Regions from separate parts of the Nonomuraea sp. NPDC049784 genome, predicted to be linked through region 2. Evidence: predicted binding sites of a transcription regulator. Region 2 holds the regulator's gene; the other holds the start of a gene.
What was found. The regulator HrcA, encoded in region 2, represses chaperone genes, less so after heat shock. The targets are predictions, from matches to a motif close to TTGGCACTCTCNNNNNGAGAGTGCCAA.
Positions count from the first base shown of each region.

Region 1 (9,195 bases), on a different contig from region 2:
GGTGGGCTGGGACAAGACCGAGATCATGGCCGAGGCGCGGCGCATCGGCACGCTGGAGATCTCCGAACTGCCCGACGAGGACTGCTGCACCCTCCTGGCGCCCAAGCGGGCAGAGACGCGGGCCAAGATCGAGGACCTGAAGCTGATCGAGAAGCGGCTCGACGCCGAGGAGCTGTGCGTGCAGCTCGCCGACTCGATCCAGGAGTACACGCTGGACTGAGCCGGGCCTCGGGGCCGCGAGGAAGTCACATGATCAGTACGCAGGCCGGGCGTTCGACCTCGTACGCCTGCCCGGAAGGCTGGGGAACGCCGTCTTTCAGTTCGAAGACGGTGATGACGTCCGACTGCTGGCCGGCCACGTACATGGTGGTGCCGTCGATGGCGAAATGCCTGGGCCAGTGGCCGCCCGACGACACCTCGGCCACCGGCGAGAGGTCCGCGGCGCGCAGCACCGAGATCGTGTTGGGGCCGCGGTTGGCGACGTACACGAGGTCGCCCTCGATCTGGAGGTGGGACGGATAGTTCTCGCCCTCCTCGCGTGAGGCGGGGGCGACGGTGCGGCGCTCGCCGTCGATGAGGGTGACGGTGCCGTTGAGCTCGCCCGCCACGTACAGGCGGGACCCGATGAACCCGAAGTGGCGCGGGCCCGTGCCCGGGTGGATCGGGATCGGCTCCAGGACAGTGCCGTCGTAGCGGTAGCGGCGGATCTCGTCGGTGCCGAGGTCGGAGACGTGCAGGATCCCGTCGTGGAAGACGGCCTGGTGGGCGTGCGGCCCCTCCTGACGGTCCTTGTTCGGGCCGGAGCCCTTGTGGCGCAGCACGATCGGATCGCCCTCGAAGGCGCCACGGGAGTCAAGGCGGTAGATGACGGCCGTGCCGTCGCCGTAGTTGGCCGCCGCCAGCACGCTGCCCGTCGGGTCCACGGCGACGTGGCAGGGGCTGTCGCCCTCGCTCGGCCGCTCGTCCAGCAGGCTCAGGCTCCCCCCGGCCTGGAACGCGGTCAGCCAGCCGCGCTGGAGCTCGCCCGCCGCGTACAGCACCGGCAAGGTCGGATGAGCGGCCAGGAACGACGGCGACGCCACTCTGGTGAGCCCGCCGCCGAGCGTGAAAATGCCTGGGCCATATCCGCCTACGTAGACCTGCTTCACAACCGGGATCCTTTCATGGTTGACTATGGCAATGAATTCGTTGACAGAGGCAAGAGTCTCTGAGATCAGGGCCTTCAATCGGTTCTATACGAAAGTGATCGGCGTTCTGCAGGCAGGCCTGCTCGACTCGCCGTATTCGCTGACCGAGGTGAGGGTGCTGTTCGAACTGGCGCATACCGCGCCGATGGAGACCGGAGAGCTGCGCGCCCTGCTCGACCTGGACGCGGGCTACCTCAGCAGGATCCTGACCCGGCTGGACGGCGACGGTCTGGTCTCGCGCGAGCGGTCCGCGTCGGACGCGCGCAAGCAGCTCGTACGGCTCACCGCCGCGGGCGCGGAGACGTTCCGGTCGCTCGACGAGCGCTCGGCCGAGGAGATCGAGCGGCTGCTGTCCGGGCTGCCGGACGAGGGCCAGGAGCGGCTGGTCACCAGCATGGCCACGATCAGGCGGGTGCTGGGGTCCGAGGGCGCACAGCTGGCGTACGTGATCAGGCCCCCGCGCACCGGCGACCTCGGCTGGGTCGCCTTCCGGCACGGGGACCTCTACGCCAGCGAGTACGGCTGGGGCACCGGCTTCGAGCAGCTCGTCGCCAGGATCGTCGGCGACCTGGACTTCTCGCGCGACGCGGGATGGATCGCCGAGGTGAACGGGGAGCGGGCCGGGTGTGTGTTCTGCGTGCGCCAGGACGAGACGACGGCCAAGCTGCGGATGTTGCTGGTGGAGCCCTCCGCCCGGGGGCTCGGGATCGGGCGGAGGCTCGTGGATGAGTGCCTGCGGCACGCCAAGGCCGAGGGGTACAAGCGGATCACCCTGTGGACCCGCGACTGCCTGGTGAGCGCGCGGCGCATCTACCAGGCGGCCGGGTTCGAGCTGGAGTCGGAGGAGAAGGGCACGGAGAACGGGGTCGAGGTCACCGAGCAGATGTGGTCGCGCGACCTCTAGGCCACCAGTTGAGCGGGCCCGCCAGGCGCATCAGGCTCGGTACGAGCACCGCCCTGATCACGGTCGTGTCCACCAGCACGGCCACCGCCATGCCGACGCCCAGCATCTGCACGAACGTCACCTGCGCCGTGGCGTAGGCGGCGAACGTGAGCGCCAGGATGCCGCCGGCGGCCGTGATCAGCGGCGCGCCCTTCTGCAGGCCGCCGGCCACGGCCTCCTCGGTGTCGCCCGTCCTGTCGTACTCCTCCTTGATGCGGGAGAGCAGGAACACCTCGTAGTCCATCGACAGGCCGTACGCGACGCAGAGCATCAGGATCGGGATGCTGGGGTCGAGCGTGCCCGTCGGGGTGAACCCGAGCAGGCCGGAGAGGTTGCCGTCCTGGAAGACCCAGACGATGGCTCCGAACATGACGCCCAGGCTGAGGACGTTCAGGAGCGACGCCTTGATCGGGATGATCAGACTTCTGGTCATCCCGAACAGCACCAGGAACGTGACGCCGAGCATGAGGGCCAGCACCAGCGGGAGCCTGTCGACGACCGAGGCCCGGTAGTCGGCCAGCTCGGCCGGGTAGCCGCCGACGAGGACCTCGAAGGGCGGCTCGACGGCGCGTACGGCCTCCACCAGCCGCACGGGGTCGTCGGCGAGCGCCTCGCCGGACGGGACCACGGAGACCCAGGCGCCCTGCCCCTGGAACCTTCGCGGGTCGCCGTCGCCCACCCGCCGGCCTTCCGCGAACGAGCCGGCGGCTGAGTCGACCTGGGCGACCCCGGGCAGGCGGGACAGCGTCACAGCGTACTGCGAAACATCCCCCGCTGCCCGATCTTTCGAGATGATCTGGATGGCGTCGGTCTCCTCCGCGGGGAAGGACTGGCGGATGACCTCCTGGGTCTGCCGGGACGACGCCTCCGGGGGCAGGATGCGATCGTCCGCCACGCCGAATCGCAGCCCCAGGAACGGCGAGGCGAGCAGCAGCAGCACCGCCGTCGCCAGCCCCCCGGACGCCAGCGGCCGGCGCATCACCCTGGTGGCCAGCGCGTGCCAGAACCGGGACTCCCGCTCGGGCCCGGCCCGCCTGGGCAGCATCGTGCCACCGATCGAGGTGAGCACCGCGGGCAGTACGATCACCGCCGCGAACAGGCCGCCGAGGACGACGGCGATGCCCGCGTACGCGAAGGACCGCAGGAAGTCGAACGGCAGCGCGAAGAGCACGGCCAGGGACGCGGCCACGGTGAGCCCGCTGAACAGCACAGTCCGCCCCGCGTGCTCGACCGCGCCGGCGACCGCGCTCGCCCGGCCGGCGCCGCGCCGCGTCTCCTCGCGGAAGCGCTGGATCACGAACAGGCAGTAGTCGATGCCGAGCCCGAGCCCCATGGCCAGAGTCAGGTTCAGGGCGAACGTTGAAATATTGGCGAATAGCACGACGCCGCGCAGGAGCGCCAGCCCGATCACCATCGCGAGCACCCCGGCCAGGATCGGCACCAGGGCCGCCATGGCCCGCCGCTGGTAGAGCCAGAGCAGCACGAACGCCAGCGGGAAGATGACCAGTTCGGCCCGCACGAAGTCCTGCCTGGCCAGCGGCACGGTCTCCCTGAAGACCTCCTCCCCTCCCCCGGCCCGCACCTCGAGCAGACCGGTGCCCTTGGTGATCTCGGGCACGAGCCTGGGCAGCACCTGCGCGCGCACGTGATCGGCGTCCCCGGGGATGCGCACCACGATCAGCGCGTGCTTGCCGTCCTCGCTGCGCAGGGTGGCGGGCTTGCCCCGTGTCCAGTACGAGGCGGACTCGGCGACGCCCTCCTGCCCGGCGACCCGCGCGGTCAGCTGCCTGCCCTCGGCCTCCACCGCGGGATCGTCCACGGTGCCGGACCTGACGGTCGCCAGGAAGATCATGTCGGGGCTGCCGGTGCCGAAGCGCTGGACCAGCTCGGCCTGCGCCCGGTCGGACTCGCTCCCCGGCGCCTCGAACCTGGCCAGCGACAGCCGCGGCACCGCCCCCGCCGCCAGCGCCGCGGCCGCGACGAGCACGACGGCGGCCAGCGCGAGCACGATCCTGCGGCGCCGTACGAGCAGGAATCCCAGCCTGCGCAGCGGTGGCCCACCCATCTCCTCCCGAGCCGGCCGGACCTGCGTGTTCACCGCCATGTCGCCTCCCCCCTGGACAAAACCCGGTAAACTACTCGTGTTTTCGTTACCGAATCAGAAATACAAGTGAATGCTCGTATTTGTCAATGAGGAGACCCATGCCTGAACGCACGGTCCGCCGGCAGGCGCGCGGCCTGAAGCGCATGGCCGAGATCCTCGACGCCGCCGAGTCGGTGATCGCCGAGGTGGGATATCCGGGCATGACGACGAACAACGTCGCCGCGCGGGCTGGGATGTCGCCGGGGTCGCTGTACCAGTTCTTCCGCAACAAGGAGGAGATCCTGGACGGGCTGGTGGCGCGCTACACCGTCGACCGGCAGGAGTTCTGGGCCGCGCGGCTCGCCGCCGTCACCCCGGAGGTGCCGCTGGAGGCGCTGGTGGGGCAGCTCGTGGACGAGAGCGTCAGGTTCAAGAGCGCGTCACCGGCGTACTGGTCGCTGCTGTACGGGTCGGCGACGGGCGATCAGCTGGCCGCGGCGTCGCAGCGGCTCCACGCCGACATCGCCCGGCAGGTCGCCGCCATGCTGCGCCGCCGCTCCCCTGATCTGCCGGAAGATCGCGGGGCGCTCATGGGGACGATGACGGTGGCCATGGTGAAGGCGGTGATGCCGCTGGTCACCTCCGCGCCGCCCAAGCGCGGCGCGGAGCTGGTGGACGAGCTGAAACTTGCGCTGGTGCGCTATCTGACCTGATCAGGCGCGGAACGGGCCCGCCACCTCGAACGTGCGACCCTCGGTGCGGCCGCGCCTGGCCGAGAGGTAGAGCCGCTCGCCGCCCGGCGAGAAGGCCAGCCCGGTCAGCTCCGCCCCGGCGTGCCCCTCCAGCCTGAGGAACGGCGTGACCGCGCGGTCGGGGGTGATGACGTCGATCTCCGTCGTCTCCCTGGCCACGTAGAGGTCGCCCGAAGGGGCCGCGGTGATGGCGCGCACGCCCTCGCACAGCCGGTCGAGCGTGGCGGACTGCGTGTCGTAGGCCCACAGGGCCGTGTCGCCCTTGGTGGTGAAGTAGCACACCCCGCCCGCGTAGTGGCAGCCGTCGCCGCCGTCGAAGTGGCGGGCGTCGTCGACCTGGTGGCGAGCCGCCGTGAACAGGGCCGCCGGTGAGGGCACCGCCTCCCAGCGGCCCGCGGCGCACAGGACCTCCAGCGTGCCCTCCGTCAGGTCTCCCCAGTCGCCGGGCCTGAACCGGTAGAAGCAGCCGTCGGGCTCGTCCTCGGTCATGTAGATCACGTGCCGCTCCGTGTCGCAGGCGGCGGCCTCGTGTCTGAAGCGGCCCATGGACAGGCGGGGGCGCGCGGCCCGCGCGCCGTAGGGATCGCACTCGAAGACGCGGCCGCGGTCGCCGAGCTCGCACGACAGCCAGGTGTGCCACGGCGTGGCGCCGCCCGCGCAGTTGAGGTCGGTGCCCGATAGGATGCGGTACGCGTCACCGATGGTGCCGTCCGGGCGGAAGCGCAGCGCCGAGGCTCCGCCGAGCAGCGGGAGCTCGGAGTTGGACACGTAGATCCAGCCGGCGCCGTCGGGGAAGCAGGCGCCGCCGTCGGGCGCCGCGTGCCAGGTCAACCCGGCGACCTTGTGGCCTGAACGGGCCACCACCCTGCCGGTGAAGCCGGACGGCAGCGCGAGACCGTCGGCGTCCGGCAGGCCGAGCGGACCATACGGGCTGGTGCCGCCCCGCCAGAGCGGGCCCGTGCGGAGGAGAGTCTTGTGGGACATCGTGGGGCCTCCCTCTAGGTGCCACGCTAGTCGACCGCACCGACATGAATGACAGGGACTCGCGACATCAAACTCTGCGCAAACCCCGGACTCCCTCCACGCGATCATGCGGCTAACGCACGTACACGACCCGGCGCCCCGCGTCTTCGTGGCAGTCCGTGCCCCCCATGGGCGCGCCCCGGAGCACCGGACGCCGGTGGGCGGACACGTTCGGCCGTCTCCATAGGCATGGCGAAGCCGGTCACGACATGCCAAAGCCCGGGCTCCCTGATCGGGCTCCCGGGCTTTCCGGCAGGTCAGGCCATGGCCTGGAACATCCAGTGCTGCTTGTCGATGTCCTGTGCCACCGCGATGAGCAGGTCCTGCGTCACCGGGTCGGGCTCGTCAGTGACCCGGACGCGCTCGTGCATCCGCCTGCTGACGCCGTCCAGCAGGTCGGTGATCGTCGCCACCACCTTCCCGTCCTCCAGCCAGCCGGACTCCGGCTGCTGGAGCTTCGTGGCCCTGGCGACCGTGGCGGAACGGCCGTCCGGGTTGGCACCGATCGCGACGGCGCGTTCGGCGATGGTGTCCATGTGTCTCCTGGCCAGCTCGGTGAGCTCGTCGAGCTGGAGATGGATCGAGCGGAAGTGAGGGCCGATGAGGTTCCAGTGTTCTTGCTTGGCGACCAGCGAAAGGTCGATGAGATCGACCAGGGCGCCCTGCAGAGCCTCCGCGACGGTGTTCTTGGCCTCACCCGAAAGGGGGCCGGTAATCGCGGCCATGTCGTATTCCTCCCCGTAGGTCGGACTTTTTCCCTATTTAGAAGGACAACGACATGGCGGCGGGCATTCCGCCTCGTTGTTGACAGTGTAATAATGACAGTGTCATTGTGGAGGTATGAGCGACACCTGGACCATCGGCGAGCTGGCCGAACGAGCGGCACGCGCCCTGCGCGGCGGCGCGGCGCCGGTCAACGGCCGGGTCCGTGACGTGCCCGGAGAGCGGCTGATCAGGTGGTACACGACGATCGGCCTGGTGGACCCGCCCCTGACCCGGCGCGGCAGGATCGCCCAGTACGGCCGGAGGCACCTGCTGCAGCTGGTGGCCGTCAAGCGCCTGCAGGCGGCCGGCCACTCGATCGCCCAGATCCAGGCGGCTCTGGCGGGCGCCACGGATCGCATGCTGGAAGCCACGACCGGCCTCGCGCCCTCCCCCTCCGCCCAGGGACTCGACGCCACCCTCGGATCGAGCGCCACCCCGGCACCCGACGGTGCCCTCGGATCGAGCGCCACCCCGAGACCGAACGCCGCCCCGGGGACGGACGCCGTTCCGGGGACGGCTGCCACCTCGAGAACGGACATCGCTCCGGGGCTGCACACCGCCTCTGAGCCGGACGCCGCTCCGAGGCTCGGTGGCGCTTCTCCCCCGGAGACCGCCCCCGTGCTGGAGGGCTCGTCGGCGATGGACGACGTTGCCGGGCCAGGCCGCCCAGCGCGGCCGGGCAACGCCGCGACACCAGCCGCGACGCCTCGGCCGGACACGGCAGCTCGGCCCGACACGACGCCTCGGCCGGACGCGGCGGCTCGGCCGGAGGACGCGTTGCTCGGCGAGGCGCCGATGAAGCACGGGCCCGCGCCTGAGGGTCGCGCGTGGCCAGAAGCCGACGCCACGCACGTCGGCCCGGGACGCGATACCCATGCCACGCACGACGGCGCAGGTGCCGCAACCGGCATCACGCACACCCGAGACGGTGGCGCACGCGCCGGTGGGGAGACCGCGCGAGGGCGGTTCTGGGCTGATCGGCCGGGGAAGGCGGCCACACGGGCTCACGAGACGGCCGGCCAAGGCGCGACCCGTGACGAGACGGCCGGCCGGCCGGGTGGCGTGCCGGGGAGCCATGGCGCTGCCCCCATGGTCACAGGGTTCAGGCTCGCGGACGGGGTGCGGCTCGTGCTGGATGCGGGCAGGGCCCCCACCGAGGAGGACGTTCAGGCGGTGCTGGCGGCGGCGGGGCCGCTGCTCGCGGTGCTCGAAGAGAGGGAGCTGAGATGAAGATCACTTCGCTGGAGCCCGCACGGTGCCTGCCGGTGCCGGACGCCGGGATCGGCGCGCTGCGGACGGAGCGCGGCAACCTGCCGCTGGAGAGCGTGGACGTGGCCGCCGACATCTCCGGGCTCATCGCCGGGGTCGAGGTCACGCAGGGGTTCAGGAACCCGTTCGACGTCACGCTCGAGGCCACGTACGTCTTCCCGCTGCCCGACAGGGCGGCCGTCACCGGGTTCAGGATGGAGGCCGACGACCGGGTGGTCGAGGGCGTGCTGAAGGAACGCGCCCAGGCCAGGGCCGACTACGACCAGGCGCTGCGCGAGGGCAGGCGGGCGGCGATCGCTGAGGAGGACCGGCCCGACGTGTTCACGATCAGGGTGGGCAACATCCTGCCCGGCGAGCGCGTCTCGGTCAGGCTGACCATGAGCCAGCCGCTGCCGTACGAGGATGGGGCGGCCACGTTCCGCTTCCCGCTGGTCGTGGCCCCGCGCTACATCCCGGGCAGCCCCATCGACGGCCCGCCCGCTGGCGACGGCGCCGCGCCCGACACCGACGCGGTGCCCGACGCGTCCAGGATCAGTCCGCCCGTCCTGCTGCCTGGCTTCCCCGACCCCGTGCGTCTGTCACTGCGCGCGACCGTGGACGCGGCCGGGCTGGAGCTGCGTGAGCTGGCCTCGAGCCTCCACGTGGTCGAGGAGGAGGGCAATACGGTACGCCTGCGCCCGGGCGAGCGGCTCGACCGCGACTTCATCCTGCGGCTGTCGTTCGACGGGTCCACGTCGTTGCAGCTCGACGGCCGATCGGACGGCACTGGCACGTTCGCGCTCACCGTCGTGCCGCCGCCGCTCCAGTCCACGCGCGCGCCGCGCGACCTGGTGCTGGTGCTCGACCGTTCGGGCAGCATGGGCGGCTGGAAGATGGTCACCGCCCGGAGGGCCGCGGCCCGCATCGTCGACACGTTGACGGAGCACGACAGGTTCGCGGTGCTGACGTTCGACTCCGTGGTGGAGGAGGCGTTCGAGGGGCTGGTGGAGGCGTCCGACCGCAACCGGTACCGCGCCGTCGAGCACCTCGCCCGCGTGGACGCCCGAGGCGGCACCGAGCTGCTGGAGCCGCTGCGCCGGGCCATCGCGCTCCTGGGCGCAAGGAACGAGCGCGAACGCGTCGTGGTGCTGGTCACCGACGGCCAGGTGGGCAACGAGGACCAGATCCTGGAGC
Region 1 is NZ_JBFAMX010000298.1:1,797-10,991, forward strand. Features, by position in the region: gene thiI (tRNA uracil 4-sulfurtransferase ThiI) at 1-220, shown strand, start outside; gene AB0J09_RS39295 (beta-propeller fold lactonase family protein) at 246-1,148, opposite strand; gene AB0J09_RS39300 (helix-turn-helix domain-containing GNAT family N-acetyltransferase) at 1,243-2,091, shown strand; gene AB0J09_RS39305 (MMPL family transporter) at 2,060-4,234, opposite strand; gene AB0J09_RS39310 (TetR/AcrR family transcriptional regulator) at 4,333-4,926, shown strand; gene AB0J09_RS39315 (alkaline phosphatase PhoX) at 4,927-5,949, opposite strand; gene AB0J09_RS39320 (DNA starvation/stationary phase protection protein) at 6,246-6,713, opposite strand; gene AB0J09_RS39325 (MerR family transcriptional regulator) at 6,829-7,983, shown strand; partial or broken gene AB0J09_RS39330 (VIT domain-containing protein) at 7,980-9,195, shown strand, end outside.
Region 1: AB0J09_RS39320 (DNA starvation/stationary phase protection protein) is a predicted target of HrcA. The motif match lies at 6,793-6,819, and genes of this name have one in related genera.

Region 2 (9,195 bases):
CGCCGGCACACCCCGGGCAGGGCGGCGACGGCCGTGAAGGAGGCGAAAGAGGCCGGGTTCGAGCACGTCAACCTCGACCTCATCTACAGCACGCCGGGCGAGTCCGACGACGACTGGCGGGCCTCGCTGGCCGCCGCGATCGAGGCCGGGCCCGACCACGTGTCGGCGTACTCGCTGATCGTCGAGGAGGGCACCAGGCTGGCGGCCAGGATCAGGCGCGGCGAGCTGCCCATGCCCGACGACGACGTGGCCGCCGACCGCTACCAGATCGCCGACGAGCTGCTGTCGCAGGCCGGGTTCAGCTGGTACGAGGTGTCCAACTGGGCCACGTCCGAGCAGGCGCGCTGCCGCCACAACCTGCTCTACTGGACTGGCGGCGACTGGTGGGCCGCCGGGCCCGGCGCCCACAGCCACGTCGGCGGCACCCGCTGGTGGAACGTCAAGCACCCGGCCGCCTACGCCCAGCGCCTGGCCGCCGGCGCCTCGCCCGCGCACGCGCGCGAGGTGCTCGGCGACGACGACCGGGCGGCCGAGCGGCTGATGCTGGAGCTACGGCTGTCGTCCGGCTACCCGCTGAGCGAGGTGGCGCCCGCCGCGCGCCCGGCCGTGGCGAGCGCCCTGGCACGCGGGCTGCTGGAGCCCGGACCGTTCAGGTCCGGGCTGATGGTGCTCACGCTCCAGGGCCGGCTGCTGGCCGACGCCCTCGTCAGGGATCTGCTGGTCTAGGTGATCATGCGGATGGAGAACGGGTAGCGATACCTCTCGCCCCGGTTGGTGGCCATGGCGGCCTGGATGTGGAAGATCAGGGACAGGATCCAGACGACCGGCAGCAGGAGCAGGCCGATGAAGACGACCACCAGGATGCCCGCCACGATGTAGCCGATGAACATCGTGATCTGGAAGTTGAGCGCCTCCGCCGCCTGATCCCTGACGTAGGGGGACTCGTCCTTCTTCATCAGGTAGATGATCAGCGGGCCGACCCAGGAGACCAGCAGGCCGAGCAGGTGCGCGAGCATCGCCATGGTGGTGTCGTCGGTGCCCGGGCGGGGGCCGAACCTGCCGGGGACGTACGGCTCTCCCAGATGCGGGGCGTACCCGTAGCCGGGCTGCTGCGGCGGGGGGCCGTAGCCCGGCGGGGGAGGGCCGTAGCTCGGGGGTTGCTGCCCGTAACCAGCCTGCCCGTAACCAGGCTGCCCGTAGCCCGGTTGGCCGTAGCCCGGTTGGCCGTACCCGGGCTGGCCGTACCCGGGCTGGCCGTACCCAGGCTCGGAGCCGGGCTGCTGTCCGTAGCTCGACGGCTGGGGGCCGGAGCCCTGGCTGGGAGGGATGTCCGATGGTGGGACGAAGCGGGTGGCGTCGTCGTCCGGCGCCGGCTGCGGGGGGTCCTGGCTCATGATGCCTCCGTAACGAAGTCGATCAGTTCCTCGACCCGGCCGAGCAGTTCCGGCTCCAGGTCTGTGTACGTGGAGACGGCGCCGAGGATCCGCCGCCACGCCTCCGCGGGCTCCATGCGCCAGCCCAGGGCGGCGATCACGCCCTCTTTCCACGGCACTCCGCGCGGCACGGCGGGCCAGGCGGGAATGCGCAGCACGGACGGCTTGACCGCCTGCCAGATGTCGATGAACGGATGCCCCACGACGAGCACGTCCGGCGAGGTGATCTCGGCCGCGATCCTGCTCTCCTTGGACCCGGGCACGAGATGGTCCACCAGCACCCCCAGCCGGCGCCCCGGCTCAGGGCCGAACTCCGCCACGACGGCCGGCAGGTCGTCCACGCCCTCCAGGTATTCGACCACGACCCCCTCGACCCGCAGGTCATGACCCCAGATCTTCTCGACCAGGGCGGCGTCGTGCACGCCCTCCACGTAGATCCGGCTCTCCCTGGCCACCCTCGCCCGCAGCCCCTCCACGGCGATCGAGCCGGACGCGCTGCGCCTGGAGCCCGTGGGGGCCGCCGTCGGGCGTACCAGCGTCACGGGCTTGCCCTCCAGCAGGAACGCGGCGGGCGCGAGCGGGAACAGCCGGCGCTTGCCGAACCGGTCTTCGAGCGTGACGGCCTCCTTGTCGCAGGCCACTATGGCGCCGCAGAAGCCGCTGTCGGCGTCCTCCACGACGAGGTCCAGCTCGGCGGGCACCTTCGGGATCTTGCCCTTCCCCGGCCGCCGCCAATTCCCCGCCAGCACATCGCCCTCGTACACACGGGGACCGTAGCAAATCACCCGCCGACTGCAAGGCGCTTCCGCGCGCCGTTACGGCGTACCAGCACGACGACGGTGCCGATGATGGCCACGAGCAGCCCCGCGCCGGGGATCAGGAGGAGCGCGGCCACCCCGCCGACGATGCCGCCCGCGGCCGAGGCCAGCTCACGGCCCACGCCGTAACGCACGTCGGCCTGCTCCTGGGTGGTGCAGGTCAGCTGGTAGTCGCCCTTGGACGGGGAGTTGATCACGAGGATCTGCTCCCAGGTGACGGCTCCGGACGTGACCCTCTGCGAGCCCGTGGTCTTGGCGAGCCTGGCCTGGCCCGAGATCTGGCACTCGTAGTGGACGGCAGTGTCGCTGGAAAGGTAGATCGCGGGCTTGTTCGCCGGGTCGATCGGCAGCGTCACGCTTTCGCCGGATGCGAACGTCCTGGACGGGGCGATGTCGCTCACGCTGCTCACAAGGCCCGTGGAGAACACGACGACACCGACGATCGCGCACACGGCGAAGATCGCCCAGACGAGCCCGATCCACCAAAGACGCGGTTTGATGGCTTTCGAGTCGATTCGAGGGGGAAATTGGGGTTGTTGGCCGTATTGTCCGTACTGAGGAGGTGGGCCGTATTGGGGCGGCCGGCCGTACTGCGGTGGCGGGCCGTACTGCGGCGGAGGTCCGTACTGTGGCGGAGGCTGCCCGTAACCGGGCTGGGACCCGGGCTGGGGGCCGTAGCCAGGTTGGGAGCCGGGCTGCGGGCCGTACGGCGGAGGCGGGGAATTGTCGCTCATGTCGGCAAGTGTGGTACTTGCCCCTTGTAAGAAGCTAGGAGCCAGGTTGCGACCTGGTGTTATCGCACCTTGTGGGCGAGAGCCGTACACTTGGCACTCAGGAACACAGAGTGCTAGATGGTTGTGTTCCTCAGATGTCAGAGGCAGGAGGTGAGCACGTGCTCGACGATCGGAAGCTGGCGGTGCTCCGCGCCATTGTCGAAGACTACGTGTCCACCAACGAACCGGTGGGCTCCAAGGCGCTCGCCGAGCGCCACAATCTGAAGGTCTCCCCGGCGACGGTCAGAAACGACATGGCCGCGCTGGAGGAGGAGGGTTACATCACCCAGCCGCACACCAGCGCGGGCCGCGTGCCGACGGACAAGGGCTACCGCCTGTTCGTCGACCGGCTCTCGCAGGTCAAGCCCCTGTCGGGGGCCGAGCGCAGGGCCATTGAGACGTTCCTCGCGGGCGCGGTCGACCTGGACGACGTGGTCACCCGCACGGTCCGGCTGCTCGCGCAGCTGACCAGGCAGGTGGCGGTCGTGCAGTACCCGACGCTGACGCGTTCGACGGTCAGGCACGTCGAGCTGGTGCCGCTGAACGACCGGCGGGTCATGCTCGTGCTGATCACCAACACCGGCCGCGTCGAGCAGCGCGTGATCGAGCTGCCCGAGGTGGTGGAGGACACCCGCATCGCCCATCTGCGCGCGGTGCTCAACGCCTGCCTCGACGGCTGCGGCCTGAGCTCCGTGCCCGAGCTCGTCGCCGACCTGCCCGAGCGGCTGCCCGTCGAAGACCGGCCCGCGGTGGCCACGATCCTGTCGGTGCTGCTCGAGACGCTGGTCGAGCGGCACGACGAGAAGATCGTGTTCGCCGGCGCGGCCAACCTCGCGGGTGCCGACTTCACGACCGGTCTGCGCGACGTGCTCGAGGCGCTGGAGGAGCAGGTCGTGCTCATGCGGCTGCTGGGCGAGACAACCGCAGACACTCCGTCCGCGCTCACCGTGCGCATCGGCTCCGAAAACCCCTACCTGCGGGGCACATCCATCGTCGCGACCGGATACGGTTCTGGCGACAACCAACTGGCCCGGCTCGGCGTGCTGGGGCCGACGAGGATGGATTACCCCGTTACGATGGGCGCCGTGCGCGCGGTGGCACGCTACGTCAGCCAGATCCTGGCTGCATCATAAGAGGTCGATAAGTGGCAAACAGCGACTACTACGCCACCCTCGGGGTGCGCCGTGACGCCAGTCAGGACGAGATCAAGAAGGCGTACCGCCGCCTGGCCCGCGAGCTGCATCCGGACGTGAACCCCGATCCTGAGACCCAGGAGCGGTTCAAGGAGATCACGCAGGCCTACGAGGTGCTGTCCGACCCGAACAAGCGCCAGATGTACGATCTGGGTGGCGACCCCTTCGGCGGCGCGGGAGCAGGTGCGGCCGCCGGCGGCTTCGGGGCGGGCTTCCCCTTCAGCGACATCATGGACGCCTTCTTCGGCACCGCGGCCGGCACCCGGGGGCCGCGCTCGCGGGCCCGCAGGGGGCGCAACGCCACCATCCGGGTCGAGCTCGACCTGCGCGAGACGGCGTTCGGGACCACCCGCGAGCTGGTCGTCGACACGGCCGTGCTCTGCGAGGTCTGCCACGGGGCCGGCGCGGCGCCCGGCACGCATCCCGACACCTGCGACATGTGCAACGGGCGCGGCGAGATCTCCCAGGTCACCCGCTCGTTCCTGGGTCAGGTCATGACCTCGCGGCCGTGCCCGCAGTGCGGCGGGTTCGGCACCATCATCCGCCACCCCTGCCAGGAGTGCTCCGGCGACGGCCGGGTGCGCACCCGCCGTACGATCAAGGTCCGCATCCCCGCGGGCGTCGAGGACGGCACCCACATCCAGCTCGCCGGCGAGGGCGAGGTCGGCCCCGGTGGCGGCCCTCCCGGAGACCTGTTCCTGGAGATCGTCGAGCGGCCTCACGAGATCTTCGAGCGGCGCGGTGACGACCTCCACTGCACCGTGCAGCTCCCGATGACGGCCGCCGCGCTCGGCACCATCCTGGCGGTCGAGACGCTCGACGGCTCCGAGGAGGTCGATGTCCGCCCCGGCACGCAGGCGGGCCAGGTCATCACCATGTACGGGCGGGGCGTGCAGCGGCTCAACGAGTCGGGCCGCGGCGACCTGCTGATCCACGTCAACGTCGAGACCCCGACCCGGCTCGACCCCCCACAGGAGGAGCTGCTGCGCGAGCTGGCCAAGCAGCGGGGCGAGGAGCGGCCGCCGGGCAAGTTCGCCCCCGGCCAGCAGGGCTTCTTCTCCCGGCTGCGCGACGCCTTCAACGGCAGGTGACGTGACCGTCCCGGTGTTCCTGTCCCAGGAGCTGGACGGGCCCGAGCTGACGCTCGCCGGCCCCGAGGGGCGGCACGCGGCCTCCGTGCGGCGCCTGCGGGCCGGCGAGCGGGTCGATCTGACGGACGGCGCCGGTACGGTCGCCGAGTGCGTCGTACGCGAGGTGCTGAAGGACGCACTCAGGCTCGACGTGCTGCGCCGCTACGAACTCGAGCCGCCCGAGCCGCGGCTGGTCGTCGTCCAGGGGCTGCCCAAGGGCGACAGGGGCGAGCTGGCGGTCGAGATGATGACCGAGGCCGGCGTCGACGTCATCGTGCCCTGGGCGGCCTCGCGCAGCATCGCCCAGTGGAAGGGCGACAAGGTGGCCAAGGGGCTGCACCGGTGGCGCTCCACCGCTCGCGAGGCGGGCAAGCAGGCCCGCAGGTTCCACCTGCCCGAAGTGACCGAGCCCGCCACCACCGCGCAGGTCGAGGAGCTGCTGGCGGGCGCGGCGCTGGGCCTGGTGCTGCACGAGGAGGCGGCCGAGCCGCTGTCGGGCGTGGCGCTGCCCGCGTCGGGCGACATCGTGATGGTCGTGGGGCCCGAGGGCGGCGTCTCGGACGAGGAGCTGGCCGGGTTCCGGGCGGCCAAGGCGGTGTCCGTGCTGCTGGGGCCCACGGTGCTGCGTACGTCCACGGCAGGGGTGGCGGCGGCCTCCGTGCTGCTCACGCGTACCGGACGCTGGTAGGGCTTTCAGGGCGTCGTGTGGGAGGCGTCCACCAACGGGCTGGTCAAGTCGGTGGGGGCGTCGGTGATGTCATTGGGTGGGCACTCATCGACCGGGCACGCCGTGGGCTGCAGCGTGTCCTCCGCCGACGGCGATGGCGACGGAGTGGGCGAGGCCGAGGGGCAGTCGGACGGCGGGTCGGCCTGTTCGGCCTGGGGCGTCGGGCACGCGGTCGGGGTCGGGGTGGGCGTCTGAGACGGCCTGCTGGTCGATTCCGCCCTCTTCGAGGGCCGGGGCGTCGGGCTCTTGGAGATCTCGGGGACCACGACGGGGTGCTGGTCGTGGGTCGGCTGCCTGGAGGGCGGCGGCGGTTCCTGGGAGCGCGTGGTGGAGGAGTTGGACGGGACCCTGGAGGTCTCGTTCTCCACAGGTTGCGAGTTGATGATCTGTGTGCGCAGCTGCGGAACGGCCATCACGATCGTTCCCGCTACCAGGACGGCGCTGGCGGCGGCCGCGCCCGCACGCCACCAGAACAGGTTACGGACGCCGCGCCGCTCGATGCGGGCGCGGATGATCTCCAATCCATCCGGCGAGGGCACGACCGCGTCCGCCTCCGCGCGGAGCGCACGGCGCAGGAGATCGCCGTACTCGTCGGGGGGCTGGGTCATGACATTTTCTCCAGAACGGATCGCAGTGCGGCCATGCCACGTGCCGTGTGGCTCTTGACCGCTCCCTTGCTGATGCCCATCGCGTGGGCGATCTCAGCTTCGGACAGGTCACCGTAGTACCGCAGAACCAGTGCTTCTCTCTGTCGGGTTGGCAGGGCACGTAACGCCTCGATGACGGCGGAGCGTTCCAGCTCGCCGATCGCGCCGTTCTCGGCGCTCGGGGCATCGGGCAGCCCCTTGGGAGCGTACTTCTCGACGACCGCGCGGTGACGCAGCACGGAACGGGACCGGTTGACGACGGATTGACGGAGGTAAGCGAGTGCTTTGTCGGGGTCACGCAGCCTACGCCAAGCGCCATGGATGGCGACGAACGCATCCTGCACGACTTCCTCAGCAGTCGCCGTATCTCGCACCAGCAACACAGCGAGACGCACCAACGACCGGAAGTGCGCGCTATAGAGCGCGGTCACGGCCATGTCGGCATCCCACCCGACCGGTGCCGCCCCCATCGACCTATCGGCCAGAAGGGTTTCGGTGGTCACATCAATGGGACGCTCAGCCTTCCCAGAGGGTTTACGCTCTTCCGGTTCTTGAGGTTTCCCCGGTTCCTTAGGGTGCATTTACCCAGTCGTGTCCTCGCCAGGTGGCGCTTGCCCGACCCTGAATCGTCCTTTTTTGCTGAAGTGTCGCACACTCACCCTAACCGCGTGGATCTTCCTTCGCACGACACAGAGGATTACCGATTGGCAACGGGTTACGTACGTCGGGGCTCTCGGTAGGGTGATCGGGTGAGCGATTGCCTCTTCTGCAAAATCGTCGCCAAGGAGATTCCCGCCGAGATCGTTTATGAAACCGGCAGGACGTTGGCGTTCCGTGACGTCAACCCGCAGGCGCCCACCCATGTGCTGGTCATCCCGAAGCAGCACCATGCCGACGCGGCGGCGCTCGCCGCGGCCGATGACGGGCTCGCCGACGAGGTGCTCAAGGCCGCCCACGCGGTGGCCGTGCAGGAGCACGTGGCCGACGGCGGCTACCGCGTGGTGTTCAACACCGGGCTCGGCGCCGGGCAGACCGTTTTCCACGTGCACGCCCACGTTCTGGGCGGGCGCGACCTGACCTGGCCGCCCGGCTGATATTGGGGAGAGCGGTCGGCCCGGTCCCGGATACGATGGGCACAGAAGAACACCGAAAGAGACCGGGAGGCATCAGGCCACTGGCCTGCCCATGTCCGAACTACATGAATCCCGACGCACGGCACCTCCCTCGCGCACTCAAGCCAAGGTGCTGATTCCGGACGAATACTCGATGGTCAGCCTCCTGGGCTCCCGCGACGAGCTGCTACGCGTCATCGAGGGCGCCTTCAGGGCCGACATCCACGTTCGCGGCAACGAGATCACCGTCACCGGCAGCCCCGACGAGAGCGGCACCGTGGTGCGGCTCTTCGAGGAGCTGGTCGAGGTGCTGCGCAGCGGCGGCGAGCTCACCCCCGACGCGGTCGAGCGCAGCATCGCCATGCTCCGCATGACCTCCGACCGTCCCGCCGAGGTGCTGTCCCTGGACATCCTCTCCTCGCGCGGGCGCACGATCAGGCCGAAGACGGTCAACCAGAAGCGGTACGTCGACGCGATCGACAAGCACACGGTCGTGTTCGGCATCGGCCCCGCGGGCACCGGCAAGACCTACCTCGCGATGGCCAAGGCCGTGCGGGCGCTGCAGGAGAAGCGGGTCAACCGGATCATCCTGACCCGCCCGGCCGTCGAGGCCGGCGAGCGGCTGGGCTTCCTGCCCGGCACGCTGTACGAGAAGATCGACCCCTACCTGCGGCCGCTCTACGACGCGCTGCACGACATGCTCGACCCCGACTCCATCCCCAAGCTGATGGCCGCGGGCACGATCGAGGTCGCGCCGCTGGCGTACATGCGCGGTCGCACGCTCAACGACGCGTTCATCATCCTCGACGAGGCGCAGAACTCCTCGGCCGAGCAGATGAAGATGTTCCTCACCCGGCTCGGCTTCAACTCCAAGATCGTGGTGACCGGTGACGTGACGCAGGTCGACCTGCCCAACGGCACGGTGAGCGGGCTGCGGGTCGTCCAGGAGATCCTCGACGGCATCCCCGACATCCACTTCGCGCGCCTGACCAGTGCCGACGTGGTCCGCCACAAGCTGGTGAGCGAGATCGTGGACGCGTACGGGCGCTACGACGCCTCGCAGGCCGCCCAGGAGCCGAAGAGCATCCAGCATCGGGGGAAGCGGCGACCATGAGCATCGAGATCAACAACGAGTCGGGTGTCGGGGTCGACGAGGAGAGTCTCGTCGCCCTGGCCGCCCACGTGCTCGGCGAGATGGGCATCAACCCGCTCGCGGAGCTGTCCATCGTGGTGGTCGACGAGGACGCCATGTCCGAGCTGCACGAGAAGTGGATGGGCGAGCCGGGCCCGACCGACGTGCTGGCGTTCCCGATGGACGAGCTGCGTCCGGGCGGGGGCGCTCGCGGCGACTCGGAGAGCCCC
Region 2 is NZ_JBFAMX010000049.1:20,378-29,572, reverse strand. Features, by position in the region: gene hemW (radical SAM family heme chaperone HemW) at 1-726, shown strand, start outside; gene AB0J09_RS14165 (DUF4870 domain-containing protein) at 723-1,394, opposite strand; gene AB0J09_RS14160 (DUF3097 domain-containing protein) at 1,391-2,197, opposite strand; gene AB0J09_RS14155 (hypothetical protein) at 2,215-2,985, opposite strand; gene hrcA (heat-inducible transcriptional repressor HrcA) at 3,144-4,157, shown strand; gene dnaJ (molecular chaperone DnaJ) at 4,169-5,308, shown strand; gene AB0J09_RS14140 (16S rRNA (uracil(1498)-N(3))-methyltransferase) at 5,310-6,035, shown strand; gene AB0J09_RS14135 (hypothetical protein) at 6,041-6,682, opposite strand; gene AB0J09_RS14130 (SigE family RNA polymerase sigma factor) at 6,679-7,191, opposite strand; gene AB0J09_RS14125 (histidine triad nucleotide-binding protein) at 7,471-7,815, shown strand; gene AB0J09_RS14120 (PhoH family protein) at 7,907-8,947, shown strand; gene ybeY (rRNA maturation RNase YbeY) at 8,944-9,195, shown strand, end outside.